Linked DNA regions of Anatilimnocola aggregata. The protein of the gene in region 3 binds, or shares a complex with, the protein of the main gene of each other region. Links are inferred from orthologs where the notes say so. Each region holds a gene or a part of one and is shown on either strand. Other genes may lie near its edges.

Region 1 (4,388 bases), 5.7 Mb from region 3 along the record:
CCTTGGGTCAGTGGCAGTGCGAGACGTTCTTGGTAACTCGCACCAACTACAAGGGAGTGATGGGTGATCACAAGATGGGAAATGCCAGCAGCGTGCATCCCAGTCCCACGCCCGATCGGCACAACACCAATCTGTGTAACGGCATCTTCTATCGCAACAACTATCAAGACGGAGTGCGGCTCGGTTCAATTACCGACGGCACCTCGAATACGTTCATGGTGGGCGAAGACGTCGTCTCGCAGAATTTTCATTCGGCCGCGTTCTATTCCAACGGCGACTACTGCAGTTGCCACGGCCCACCGAACTTCTTCGTCTATCCGCCGACCGTGGGCAGCTGGTGGAACGTCATGACCTTTCGCAGCAAGCATCCGGGAATTGTCCAATTCGTATTGGGCGATGGCTCGGTGCGCATCATTCAGCAGAACATCAACTACGACTTGTATCGCTACCTGGCCACCAAAGCAGAAGGGGAAACGGCGATTGTTCCTTAACCTCGATGTCTGCGTACAGAGTTGTATTCGTCCGATGTTCAATGATCGCCAGCTAAAACTCCCCACCTTGTTACTGGCCTGCGGACTATTGGCGCTGGTGGGCTGTCAGGGCCCTATTTCCACGGTCGAAGGACAGGTTACGCTTGACGGCCAGCCGTTATCGAGGGGCGACATCTCGTTCTACGCGCCAGGCGGAGCACTCGCCAACGGAGCAATCGATGTATCAGGGCGATACCGGATTCAGACAGGCACAGAACGTGGCCTGACTCCAGGGACGTACCGGGTGGTCGTCGTCGCCAACGACGTCATTCTTCCCACGGAACCCGGTGGCGCGCCAATGCCCAAATTGATTACCCCGGCCAAATATAGCGATCCTGCGACCAGCGGGTTCACAGCTGAAGTGAAGCCCGGGCACAACAAATTCGACTTTGAATTGAAGTCGTCGCCCTAAGTGGCGGGTCCGCTAAGCGTGCCAAAAATGCCGAGCTATTTGTGAACTTCGGGGGCGAGGAACGTCCGTTCGACGAAGCCGGTATCGACCAGTGCATCGGCAAAGGTGGCGTGACTAAGCACCTTCTTGTGGAACATTGCAGTCGTCGCTATGCCTTCGACTCGCAGTTCGTCAAGCGCGCGAATCATCGTGGCAATCGCTTCGGCCCGAGTGGGCTTATAGACGATCAGCTTGCCGATCATCGAGTCGTAATGAGGGGGCACGACATATCCGGCGTGAGCATGAGAATCGAACCGCACGCCCAGACCGCCGGGAACGAACATCTGCTTGATGAGCCCCGGATTGGGCTGGAAGTTGCGGTCGGGATTTTCGGCATTGATGCGGCACTCGATAGCACAGCCCGTCTGCTTGATGTCTTCCTGCTTGAATGGCAGTGGCTCGCCGGACGCTACCAGAATCTGCGTCTTGATAATGTCGATGCCAGTCACCATTTCGGTGACAGGGTGTTCGACTTGCACGCGCGCGTTGACTTCGATGAAGTAGAAGTTGTCTTGCTGGTCGACAATGAATTCGACGGTGCCGGCGTTGGTGTAGCCGACTTGCTTGATGAGTCGCACAGCCGCTTCGCACATCTCTTTCCGCCGCTCGGCAGGCAAGCGAGGAGCGGGCGATTCTTCGATCAGCTTTTGATGGCGACGCTGGGTCGAGCATTCGCGTTCGAAGAGGTGGCAAACATTGCCGTGATGATCGGCGATGATCTGCACTTCGACGTGGCGCGGCTTTTCGATGTATCGTTCGAGATAGACGCCACCATTGCCAAACGCAGCTGCGGCTTCGGTCTTGGCAGCTTGCAACGCGGGCTTGAGCGCCAGTTCGTTGGCGGCGACGCGCATTCCTTTGCCACCACCACCGGCAGTCGCCTTGATGAGGACGGGATAGCCAATTTCGCGGGCAGTGCGGACAGCTTCTTCGTCGTCTTCAATCAGGCCAGCTGAACCGGGAACGACAGGGACGTTGGCCTTGCGGGCTGCTTCGCGAGCGCGGTTCTTATCGCCGAGGGCATCCATCGCTTCCGGCGTAGGGCCAATAAAGTCGATCTTGCAGCTGCGGCAGACTTCGTTGAAGTGGGCGTTCTCGGCGAGAAAGCCGTAGCCAGGGTGAATGGCCTCGACGTTGCCGACTTCGGCGGCGCTGATGATCTGATCAATCTTTAGATACGACTGCGCGCTCTTGGCGGGGCCGATGCAGTAGCTTTCATCGGCCAGCTGTAGATACTGCGAACCGCGATCGGCAGTGCTATAGACGCACACCGTCTCAATGCCAAGCTCTTTGCAGGCCCGGATGATCCGCAAGGCAATTTCGCCGCGGTTAGCAATCAAAATTCGTTTGTACATATGCTCGATGGCCGGACGACCGGCGGCTTACTTGCTGGTATCGACCTTGAACAGCGGCTTGTCAAACTCGACCGCTTCGCCATCTTCCACCAGCACGGCGACAATCGTGCCCCGTACTTCGGCCGGGATTTCGTTGAAAACCTTCATGGCTTCAATAATGCAAACGGTCGTGTTGCTGTCGACCCGGTCGCCCACTTTAACAAAGGCATTCGCCTTAGGATTGGCCCGCGAATAAAACGTGCCGACCATCGGGCTCTTGATGACTGTGATGCCCGGACCATCGGCCACGGGTCCCTTGGGTGCGGCGGTCGCAGCAGCTGCGACGGGTGCCGGCGCTGGTGTGGCGGCTGCCATGATGGGAGCGGCGAACTGCTGCGGCGCGTATTGAACAGCGGCTCCGCGTTGAATGCGGATGCGATGCCGCGACTCGCGGAGGTCGATCTCGTTCAGGTCGTGCTCTTTCATGAGCTCGACCAAACGGCGAATCCGGTCCACATCGAACACATTGCCAGTAACCGCTTCCGAATCTGCCATGATATTTTTCCGAGGCTTCTTGACCGCGACCGCCTTGGTAGCGGGCCGCGCGGACGTCCCGGCTCGCTGGGAAGGCTTGCGGGCGTCGGCCATACCTATTTCCTATGAATCACTAGATGAGCAAACGATAAGCAATCATGCGGGCTGCGAACGGACGCAATCAGCCAGCAGCAGGTAGTGGGCAAAAGCTCAAGTTGCAGATTTGCGGAAGAACTGCTGAGCACCCGTTTTCGGAGGAGACTCTCGCGGCACAAACCGTTATCTGTCCTAGAGTTTGGGCGGATTCTAGCTTTGCTTGACGGGCCCGTCAAGCCGCGACTCCGTAGCCCGCCGAGTCCAGTATTTCTCGAACAGGTCCATCAGCAGAAAGACCCCGCCGGCGCAGGCTCCGGTCAGGTACCCGAGGAAGCCACCCAGCGGCACACTGATCAACAGCGAGCAGAACAAAGCCAGCATGGGAGCCCGGCGATCCACAAACATAGCCATCCCAACGACAAACAGCGGCAACAGCACTGCTCCGGCGACCACCGATACCTGCCGAGCAATGCCTCCCCAGCGCATTTGGACCAGGCAAATAATCATTGCTAGCAGCCCGAAAAACAGGTACAGCAACTCGTGGGCACTGACCGCGCGAAGCAAACCGAACAGCAAAGCTAACGCTGTTGTAATTCCTAAAATTGCCGACATTCCAAATCGGGTCGGCACATGAAACGACGGAGCCGCCGTGACTTGGGCCGAATAGTGCCGCCAGATCGAGACTGATTGGGTCCAGGGGAAGGTTAGCCACGACCAGAAGACCGGACCTCGCATCGCCCGCTCAGACCGAACCTGCTGTTGAAACTCTGCCTCCGTGGCAAAGCGATAGCCGGTGAGGCCGGCCGCTGGGTCGGCGGGCTGCTGCTTGGGATCTGGGTCAACGTTGGACATGGCCTCATTGTCACGCGCTCGCTCGTCACTTGCCAGGGAGTTCTCTCGGTGGCTTCGCAGTCCATGCTGGTGCAGCGTCCCTAGGCTTATCAACACCCCCCTTTTGCGGACAAACTTGCAACCCGTTTCGCGACAACGAATTGCACCAAATTTGGCAACCCTGAAATCATCCTATCTGTTGAAAAACCCCTGCCGGTGAACCCTTGTGGCTCTAGCCGTTGACGCCAGCATGATGTCGGGGGTACTGACACTCAATTTCGCCTACCTGTGGCTCGTCTCGCCGCACTCGATGAATTCCCTGCAATGCCGCGAAACAGTTCCAGGGTACAGCGCGAATCGCTTCCACCGCGCAGCCTCCTCCACCAAGTTGCCAATCCAGCCACTCCTATTATTTATACTTAGTGACTACTTGCCAAGCAACTGCCGATGATATTTGTCGTGCTGTGTTAGCAACTGGCAGCAAGCGAATTACTATTTCTGGCGGTTGCGCATGGTTGCCGTATACGACCGCTTGGTTCGTTGTGGGTTGGGAGTTGCATCCATGGCAACCGTCGCGGGGCGCTCGAACAGTTGACCCAAGCCCGGACCATG
Region 2 (4,497 bases), 1.5 Mb from region 3 along the record:
GGCTTCCAGGCGTTCGACGCAGCGGCTTCGCCGCCTGCTCCCGAATCCCCTGATACAGCCAACGAGACGGCCTGAGCTTCGCTGCTGGCCCCCTGCCCTGCTCCGTTGGCACCCGACAACTCGTCAACGCGACCCCAATCAAGATCACGCCACCAATCGTCCGCGACTGGCCCTCCGTTAACGCAGCTCAGTGCAGCACCCGACAACTCGTCAGGCATCCCACCGGAGAGGAAATTTTTTCGAGAAATTTTCCCGGTCGCGTCCGACTGCTCCGATTCGCCTCCCCTGCCCTCTCCCGCGATGCTCCCGAGACTACCCACTTTCGTCTCAATAAGACTTTCGTCTCGTCTCAACAAGCTATCGGGAATTGACTTGTTATTTCCGACTTCTTTCCTATGTCTGCAAACATTATCGGACGTTGGGGCTGGGTCGAATTAGGGCGAAAACGGCTTGGGCGGCCCTGCTCTGCGAGCCCATTTGGCAGCTACGATTTTAGTGAACTTCAGCTGTGATTTCGGGACGGAATCTGGCGCTTGAAGCACTGCCGATTTTGGGAGCGAAGCGAAGAAAAAACGGTCGCACGGATGGCCCGTTTTGCTGGCCGGGAATCAGGAGTTTTTAGCGCCAGATTCAGGGCCAGATTTGGTTTTGTTTTCGAGTTCGGTTTTCTCTTCCGCCGGGAAATTTGTGCCGCCAGTTCGGCCGTCCCGAATCGACCGGATCGAGCCGGCGGAAAAATGTTCGAACGAACTGGTCAACGGACTGCCAACTCGCTGCGAAAGATAAATGCCGGTGTGACCGCTCAGGAAATACGAAACGTAACAAGCGATGGCCAGATAAACGACAAAGCCCGACTGGAGTAGTTCGCCGTTGCCTGGTGCGAAGAGTTCGATTCCCATGATCGTGCAGGCGAGCGGAGTGTTGGTCGCGCCGGCAAAGACGGCGACGAAGCCCAGCCCGGCCATGAAGTCGACCGGCACTCCGAGCAGCAGTCCGAGCACGTGACCAAGGGCCGCGCCGATGAAGAACAGCGGCGTCACTTCGCCACCCTTGAAGCCGCTGCTGATCGTGACCACCGTGAACAAGATCTTCCAAGCCCAGCTGAACCATTCCGCGCCGCCGGGACGGAAGCAGGACTGAATCGTGACTGCTTGAGGAGTTGCCGGATCGGCATTCACACCGAGGCCGAGATAATCTCGATTGCCAACCGTCCAGACCAAGGCAATGACGATGAGCCCGCCAACCAGTGGCCGGAGTGCCGGCCAGCGAATCGTCCTCTTGAACCAATGATGCAGCGAGTGTGCGAACTCGGCGAAGAGGACGCTGCACAGCCCAAAGCAAGCGGCAGCGATTGTCACTTTGCCGGCCAGCCACCAATTGAGTCGCGGTGCGTGTTCAATCAGTCCGACCTGCGTCAACGCGTGAATGCTGTAGTGCGTGTGACCGATGCCCCAGGCCGAGGTCGTATAGTCGCCAACGATGCTCGCGATCAAGCACGGCAGCATGGCGCGATAGTTCATTTGCCCGAGTGCCAAAACCTCGAGCGCGAAGATCGCGCCGGTCAGCGGCGTGCCAAAGACCGCGCCAAAGCCAGCCGCGATCCCCGCCATCAATAGCAGTCGCGCGTCTTCGGAGTTGCTGCGCAACCAACGAGCGTATTGACTTGCCAGGCTGCCGCCCATTTGCACAGCTGTTCCTTCGCGCCCAGCGGAGCCACCAAATAAGTGAGTCAGTATCGTGCCGACAAAGACCAGCGGAGCCATCCGTAGCGGCACGCCCGCCGCGGGCTCGTGAATCTCATCGAGAATCAGGTTGTTGCCCGCCTCAGATTCCTTACCCAAATACTGATACAAGAGCGCGATCGCCGCGCCTGCGAGTGGCAGCAGATACAGCAGCCACGGATGTTCCCAGCGCAGCTCCGTCGCGCGATCGAGCGACCATAAGAAGAGTGCCACGGCGCTGCCAATGACAACACCCAGAGGGATTGCCAACGCCAGCCATTTCACCAGGAAGCCAGCAAGTTGCAAATGTTCGCGCAGAACCCAACGGTAAGGCATTTTCGAAGGGCTCGCGGAGAATTATTCGGCAACGGCCAACGGTTCTTCGAGGAACTTGCCCATCGCGCGGAACTTCTCGTAACGCTGTTGGGTCAATTGGTCGCCAGTCTTGCTCGAAAGTTCACGCAGCGAACGGAGCAAGTACTGTTTGACCCGCGCGGCCGTTTGAAAGTGGTCGCGATGTGCGGCGCCCAGCGGCTCTTCAATCACGTGATCGATCACGCCGAGTCGCAGCAAGTCGCTGGAAGTGAACTTGAGCGCGGTCGCGGCCTTCTCGGCAAACTGATGGCTCTTCCAAAGAATGCCTGCGCAACCTTCGGGGCTGATGACCGAGTAATAGGAGTACTGCAACATGGCCACGCGATCGCCGACGCCGATGCCTAGCGCGCCACCGGAACCACCTTCGCCAATGACGATGCAAATGATGGGCGTCTTCATCCGCGACATTTCGTACATGTTCTCGGCAATCGCCTGCGACTGCCCGCGCTCTTCGGCGCCGATGCCCGGATAAGCTCCCGGGGTGTCGATCAGGCAGACGATCGGAATGCCATACTTCTCGGCCATCTTCATCTTGAGCATCGCCTTGCGATAACCCTCGGGATGAGCGCAGCCAAAGTAGCAAGCGGTTCGTTCTTTGTAGGTGCGACCTTTCTGATGGCCGACGACGAGCACTTTGTGCTGATCGAGCCGGGCAAATCCGGTGAGCATGGCGCGGTCGTCGCCAAACTTGCGATCGCCGTGCAGTTCGACAAAGTCTTCGAACACCAGCGAGACATAGTCGGCCGTGTAAGGACGATCTTTATGGCGGGCGACTTGTACGATTTGCCATGGCGTGAGGTTGCTATAGACCTGTCGCGTGGTCTCGTTCACTTCGCGGCGGATGCGGCGGAGTTCTTCTTCCTGCTCGGGCGTGCGCGCGGGAGTTTGCTCCAGGGTGCGAAGTTGCGCTTCGAGTGCGAGAATGGGAAGTTCGAAGTCGAGGCCAGGGGCCGTTTGCGCGGCACCGCTCGACGACCCATTGGCACCACTCGGGGAACCGTTGCTCGCGATGCTTGTCGTTTCACTCATTTCAATTCACCATCATCGAACGGAATATGCTGGCAGCGAGGAGCAGGCTTGCTAAGACAGCGATGCTAGGAAAGTGTTCGGTAATAACACGGACGATTACACGAAGCCTTTGCGGTCGTCCTTTAATGTTGGTCGAACCGTCGGGGGCTTAGGGACCACTTTGAAGGCGCGCATTTTCTGATACTCCTTCAAAAACTCCCACATCGAGGGTGGGCGGTCCTCTTTGCGCTTGGCCATCATGCGGCGAATCAGATCGCTGAACTCTTGCGTGACATTGTCGTTCATTACTAGCACTGCTGGCACAGCAGCATTCAAGTGCTTGTTCAGCAGATCGTCGGCATTGTCGCCCGTGTACGGCACCTTGCCGGTGATGAGTTCGTACAAGACGCAGCCAAAGCTATAGATGTCGGCCCGCGCGTCGAGATTTTGGTTCCGAATCTGCTCGGGCGAAATGTAGCTGCGCGTGCCTTGAGTGCGCGTGCCGCCGAACATGTTGCCAAACATTGCCGAGAGACCCGTCCTCATCTTCTCGGAAATGGCGAAGTCGATCAGCTTGACGTGGGCGTCGTCGCTGATGAGAAAATTATCTGGCTTCACGTCGCGATGAACCCAGCCTTTGGTGTGCAGATAAAACAGTGCTTGCGAACCTTGCTCGACAAACTTCGGCGCGAAATAGCTGATGGCCTGAGGCCCCAGTCGCAACCAGAGTTTAAGGTTCGGGTGCTCGAAATATTCCATCACCAGGTAAGGCGTTTCGCCTTCGGTGTTGAACTCGTGAATGCGAATGAGGTTGGGGTGATTCAATTCCCCGGCCACTTCATATTCGCGTTTGAGTTCGTTGATGATCGCCTTGTCTTTTCGCTTCTCGGGGACGGGCACTTTCAGTGCATAGCGAGTCGTATCGTCCGATTTGGCTGCTTCCCAAACCTGGCAGGTCTGACCGACGCGAATCAGTCGCACCAGGCGATAAGGTCCAAGAAAATCGCGGGCTCTTGTCACTGCCTGTATGCTCGCAAAAAGTTGTTGACCATTTATTTGCAGGGTTCCGCCAAGTGCGCCCTACAATCGGTAGTCTAAACCAGCCCTCCGAATGGTTAAAGGGCAGCCTGCGGCGTGTACCCCCCTGACCTGCCTCGTCAGATGGCTGCTGAAGGTTAAGATCGGATCAAGTTTTCGGTTCCAAGTGTCAGGTTTCACGTTCGAAGTCGATAGTTCGAAGTTTAGTCCCTTTCACTCACTGCCATCCCATGCCTGATTGGACTTACCGCACGCTGTTCCAGAGGCCGCTCTTCGCGCTGCCTTTTAAGACGGCTCGCGCGCTGGCCTTCAGTGGACTGGGAACACTCGCGAAGATACCGGGTGGCGTATATGT
Region 3 (4,600 bases):
GAGACTTTGTTAGCCAGTTGCTAGCACAACGTCTGTCGCGTGGTAGTCCGGAGGATATGTCTGCTAGTCAGTCCATCGATTCCTTACGCGGGGCGACGCCATTGGTGCTGCCGTCGCTGCTGCAGTGCGATTTCGCCAATCTCGAGCGCGAAGTCCGTACGTTGGAGGATGCTGGCATTCGTGCTTTGCACCTGGATGTCATGGATGGCAACTTCGTCCCGAATCTGTCTTATGGCATGCCGATCGTTGCTGCACTGCGTAAAGTGACGAAACTTCCGCTCGATGTTCACCTGATGATCGAGAAGCCTGAGCGGTATTTGAAGCAGTTCGCCGAAGCGGGCTCGGACCTGATTACCTTCCACGTCGAAGCCGTTGCTGATGCGCAGCCGCTGGTCAACGAAATTCACTCCCTGGGAGTGAAAGCGGGAATCGCACTGAATCCCGCGACTCCTCTTGGCACGCTGGATGCATACTTGGGGGCTGTCGACCTAATTCTTGTCATGAGCGTGCCAGCCGGTTTTGGCGGGCAGAAGTTTCACGACGTGGCACTCGACAAATTGCAGACGTTGAATACGCAAAAACAAACGGGCCAACTTCGGCCCGAAGTGATTTTAGAGGTGGATGGCGGCGTCAACACGTCGACCATTGGCCGATGTGCGCAGGCAGGAGCGCAGTGGTTCGTAGTTGGGTCAGCGATCTTCGGGCAGGCGAGCTATCGGCCGGCTGTCGAACAACTTACTCAACTGGCACGTCTTTAAGGAGGTCAAGTTCGATCCTGTATGGTTCGTATTCTGCTGATTCGTTCTGCTGCGACTGATTTCGACGAACAAGGTCGCATCAAGGGAACTCTCGATTTGCCGCTCAGCGATGTCGGCACCGCCCAAGCGGTTCGCCTGGTCGCTGAATTGCAGCAAGTCGATATCGACTACTTCTACAGTTCCACTTGCCGTTGTGCGGTCGAAACGGCCACGCAACTCGCCAACAGCCGCCGGCTGAAGGTGCGGCAACTGGCCGATTTTCAGAACGTCGATCACGGCCTGTGGCACGGCAAACTCGTCGACGAGTTGAAACACACCCAGCCCCGGGTCTATCGTCAACTGCAAGACCACCCGGAAACCGTCTGCCCACCGGAAGGTGAACCGGTCGGCATGGCCCAGGCCCGCGTGCGGGTTGGTGTCGACCGACTTTTACGCAAGCATCGGACGGGGACGATTGCCCTGGTATTGCCTGAACCACTCTTCAGCCTGGTCCGCAACGTCATCACTCCCGGTGAACTTGGCGACCTGTGGAAGGCCGAGTGCCAATGTGGCGGCTGGCAGTTGCTCGATCTGGGGAACGACGACGTTCGCCGCGTGGTGCTAGCACATACTTCGGCCGCTGTACTCCCTGTTGCAGGGGGCGCTGCCTAGTAAAGGCGGAATAACTGCGCCGGCCAATGGCCGGCAACCGATACCCTAATGGATAGGCCTGCCGCAATCGCGAGACAATTGACCCCCTGCCGACAGCCCGCATTTTTGTAGAATCAAAAGCCGGAATTTGCTTGCATGACCCCGGCAACCTAGCGCATAGTCGCCCTGGATTGGAGCATGTCATGGGAGCCCTCCCTACAGCCTCGATATCATCCTCCTCCCCCATGTCTATCGTGACTACGCCATCCAACATCAAACGGCCTAAACGTGGCGTCCCCGAAGGGCTCTGGCTGCGCTGTCCAGGCTGCAGTGCCTCGATCTTCAAAAAGGAAGCCGAGAAACAGCACAACGTCTGCCCGCAGTGCGAGTATCACTTTTACGTCTCTGCCCCCGAGCGAATCGCCCAGCTGCTGGACGAAGGTACGTTTGAGGAGTGGGACGCAAACCTGCTGCCAACCGACCCGCTGCAGTTTGCCGATTCGAAACCGTACAAAGAGCGTCTAATTGCCGAACAGAAGCGAACCGGCATGACCGACGCTGCCGTGACGGGCTGTGGCATGATTCGCGCTCGCCGCGTCGCGGTGGGTGTGACCGACTCGGCCTTCATCATGGGGAGCATGGGTTCGGTGGTAGGCGAACGACTGGCCCGGTTAGTCGAACGTGCCACTGCCGAGAATTTGCCCCTCATCATAGTCAGCGGTTCGGGCGGTGGCGCCCGCATGCACGAAGGGATCTTGTCGCTGATGCAAATGGCCAAGGTCTCGGCAGCTCTGGCTCGCTACGACTCGGCTGGCGGCTTGTTCATCTCGGTGCTGACGAATCCCACGATGGGTGGCGTCGCGGCCAGCTTTGCTTCGCTGGGTGATCTGGTCTTTGCGGAACCGAAGGCGCTGATTGGCTTCGCCGGCCCACGCACGATTAAAGCCACGATTCGCCTGGAACTCCCCAAGGGATTTCAAACCAGCGAGTTTCTGCTGCAGCACGGCTTCATCGACCGCATCGTCAGCCGCTCGCGATTGAAGAGCGAAATCGCCCGCGCGATCGACTACTGCGGTAAGTAGGCCAACACAGGCCGTTGCGGCGGAGCGTGACGAGTTCTATGCAGAGGTCTTTTTAGTCGCGCTGGATCAGTCCCGCGTACTTCGCGCGGACCTTGCATACCTTTGGGATGGCTGCCCCTTGAATGTAGGGCTGATCGAGATGCTGCTGGGCATAGTCCTGGTGGTAATCTTCTGCCGGGAAGAACTCGACGAGCGGTTCGAGACTCGTGACGATTGGCTGCGCGAAGGCCCGCTTCTCGGTTAGCTCCTTAATTTTCGCGGCCGCGGCCTCTTTCTGGGCATCGTCGGCATAGAAGATGGCCGAGCGATATTGCGTCCCCTGGTCTGCTCCCTGGCGATTCAGCGTTGTGGGATCGTGAGCATCGAAGAACACACTCAAGAGTGTGTCGAGCGAAATCTGCTCTGGGTCGTAGGTCACGCGAATCACTTCGGCATGGCCCGTATTCCCGTCACACACGCGGCGGTAATTGGCGCTTTCCTTCGTCCCGCCGGCATAACCGCTCGTGACATCGCTGACACCCTTTAACTGCTCGAAGGCCGCCTCGGTACACCAGAAACAACCCCCGGCAAGCACGATGGTAGTGGTCATGGTTTTCGATCTCCCCAGCAGCAGAATGTCTTCCTTGCGATAGATAGTGCATTCTTAGCAACTGTCCCCGTCAGGGCAATCGCCTTGCTAAGGTGGAGTATCGCTTGCCTCGGGACAGCTGTTAATCCCCGAACCGCATCAGTTCGCGGCCACCTTCAATTTGTCGGATGATGCCACCATAGCTGCCGACCATGAACGCGCTGCTATCGGGATTGAAGCTGAAGCGAGCGGGGTCTTTCTCGGGGCGAAAGGTGTCGTCAGCACCCCGAGTGAGATAGGTGCGGAAGGTTCCCTTCTCGAACGTAAAGCGGCCCGCTTCTTCGCCACTGGGCAACTTCCAGATGACGACGTCGCCATTGTCCTGGCAACCCGCGGCGAGGTACTTGCCGTCGGGCGAGAAGAACGGATGAGCAATCCCCTTCACGCCTGTTTGCAAACGCGTTTGGGGTGTGAGATTGACCAGATCCCAGATCAGCACATTGCCGCCATCGTGGCCGGTGGCGAGGTGGACAGTATCCGGGGCAATCGCCACTCGAAAAAAGGGCTGAGTCAATGGCTGCGAGGTTTGGACTAACTTGCCGGTCGCGATTTCACATTTGCGAATCAGGTATTGGTCTGGCCCCTCTTTCTGCGTTTCGCGGCAGACGCCAATGAGGGACGTGCCATCGAGCGGGAACGCCACGCTGACGCAGCCGCCGAGGGGTTTGATCTGGTGCTCTTTGCTCCAGTCGTTCCGGTCGTAGATCACACACTTGCTGCGACTGACGACGGCCAGTTTTTCGCCGTCGGCCGAAAACTCGAAGGCATGGCAGCGGTCGAGCACTTTCACCACTCGGCCGCTGGTGGCGTCCCACAAGCGAACCTCGTGCATCGGCACTCCATCGGGAGTGGCGAACAAGCGGGCAGCAGCGAGCAAGGTGCCATCGGGCGAAAAGGCGAGTTGGGTCAGGTCGCCAAACATTTCCATGCGAGCGAGGCGCTTGCCCGTTCCCACATCCCAAATGGCGACGACCGCGCACTTGCGAACATCGGGGTGAGGCCGCGGCGGAAAGCTGCCATCGGACATGCCGGAGCAACCAGTGGCCACGACGGTGCCACTGGGCGAAAACGCGACCGTTTGCGGGTCGCGCACCGGCACGAACGGGGCTGCGAATACTTGGAGTGTAGTACAGCCAAGTAAGGCAACAGAGAGAAGTATGGTTCGCATGGCGCGAGATGCCTGGCGGTGTTGGCTATGGAGGAAGGAACCGAACCGAATCGGCAACTCCCAGAATACCGTAACGGGCCGGTGATGACGAACAGTTTCCGGCGGATGCGTGCGGAGAAGTTGGGTTGTTTGAGGTTGACTAGGCGGATCCATTCAGCCCAGGTGCTGCGGTTGGGTGGGCCTCACCTCAACTACTTCCAGCGAGACTGGGGAGCCGATCGTGCGATTCGCCCCACTCTACCCACGAATGATCGCCGCCAGTGCGCGCGTGAACGATTCCATCGCGCGCCAAGGTGTGACCTAAACTTGCCGGGAACAGGTCTGCATGCCTGCG

What was found.
Region 1: the proteins of accD (region 3) and accB are in contact, whole or in part, in a solved structure (PDB 8UXZ), measured with the Escherichia coli proteins. The link is inferred for Anatilimnocola aggregata from one-to-one orthologs.
Region 2: the proteins of accD (region 3) and ETAA8_RS12325 are in contact, whole or in part, in a solved structure (PDB 8UXZ), measured with the Escherichia coli proteins. The link is inferred for Anatilimnocola aggregata from one-to-one orthologs.

Annotation. Positions count from the first base shown.
Region 1 is NZ_CP036274.1:7,454,246-7,458,633, forward strand. What follows is about bases 1,118-3,821. They hold accB (acetyl-CoA carboxylase biotin carboxyl carrier protein), read right to left. Parts: upstream 2,871-3,821; coding sequence 2,364-2,870; downstream 1,118-2,363. Other genes in these bases: accC (acetyl-CoA carboxylase biotin carboxylase subunit), read right to left, coding at 1,118-2,336; ETAA8_RS28295 (hypothetical protein), read right to left, coding at 3,156-3,797. Outside these bases: ETAA8_RS28275 (DUF1559 domain-containing protein), read left to right, coding at 1-491; ETAA8_RS28280 (carboxypeptidase-like regulatory domain-containing protein), read left to right, coding at 526-942; more of accC, read right to left, coding at 978-1,117; ETAA8_RS28300 (hypothetical protein), read right to left, coding at 4,269-4,388. UniProt on the Escherichia coli protein: This protein is a component of the acetyl coenzyme A carboxylase complex; first, biotin carboxylase catalyzes the carboxylation of the carrier protein and then the transcarboxylase transfers the carboxyl group to form malonyl-CoA.
Region 2 is NZ_CP036274.1:3,246,475-3,250,971, forward strand. What follows is about bases 1,103-3,915. They hold ETAA8_RS12325 (acetyl-CoA carboxylase carboxyltransferase subunit alpha), read right to left. Parts: upstream 3,126-3,915; coding sequence 2,079-3,125; downstream 1,103-2,078. Other genes in these bases: ETAA8_RS12320 (voltage-gated chloride channel family protein), read right to left, coding at 1,103-2,057; ETAA8_RS12330 (serine/threonine-protein kinase), read right to left, coding at 3,222-3,915. In the rest of the region: more of ETAA8_RS12320, read right to left, coding at 609-1,102; more of ETAA8_RS12330, read right to left, coding at 3,916-4,124; ETAA8_RS12335 (hypothetical protein), read left to right, coding at 4,373-4,497. UniProt on the Escherichia coli protein: Component of the acetyl coenzyme A carboxylase (ACC) complex. First, biotin carboxylase catalyzes the carboxylation of biotin on its carrier protein (BCCP) and then the CO(2) group is transferred by the carboxyltransferase to acetyl-CoA to form malonyl-CoA.
Region 3 is NZ_CP036274.1:1,723,967-1,728,566, forward strand. What follows is about bases 641-3,556. They hold accD (acetyl-CoA carboxylase, carboxyltransferase subunit beta), read left to right. Parts: upstream 641-1,642; coding sequence 1,643-2,470; downstream 2,471-3,556. Other genes in these bases: rpe (ribulose-phosphate 3-epimerase), read left to right, coding at 641-758; ETAA8_RS06720 (histidine phosphatase family protein), read left to right, coding at 780-1,409; msrA (peptide-methionine (S)-S-oxide reductase MsrA), read right to left, coding at 2,523-3,059; ETAA8_RS06735 (WD40 repeat domain-containing protein), read right to left, coding at 3,181-3,556. Also shown: more of rpe, read left to right, coding at 1-640; more of ETAA8_RS06735, read right to left, coding at 3,557-4,266.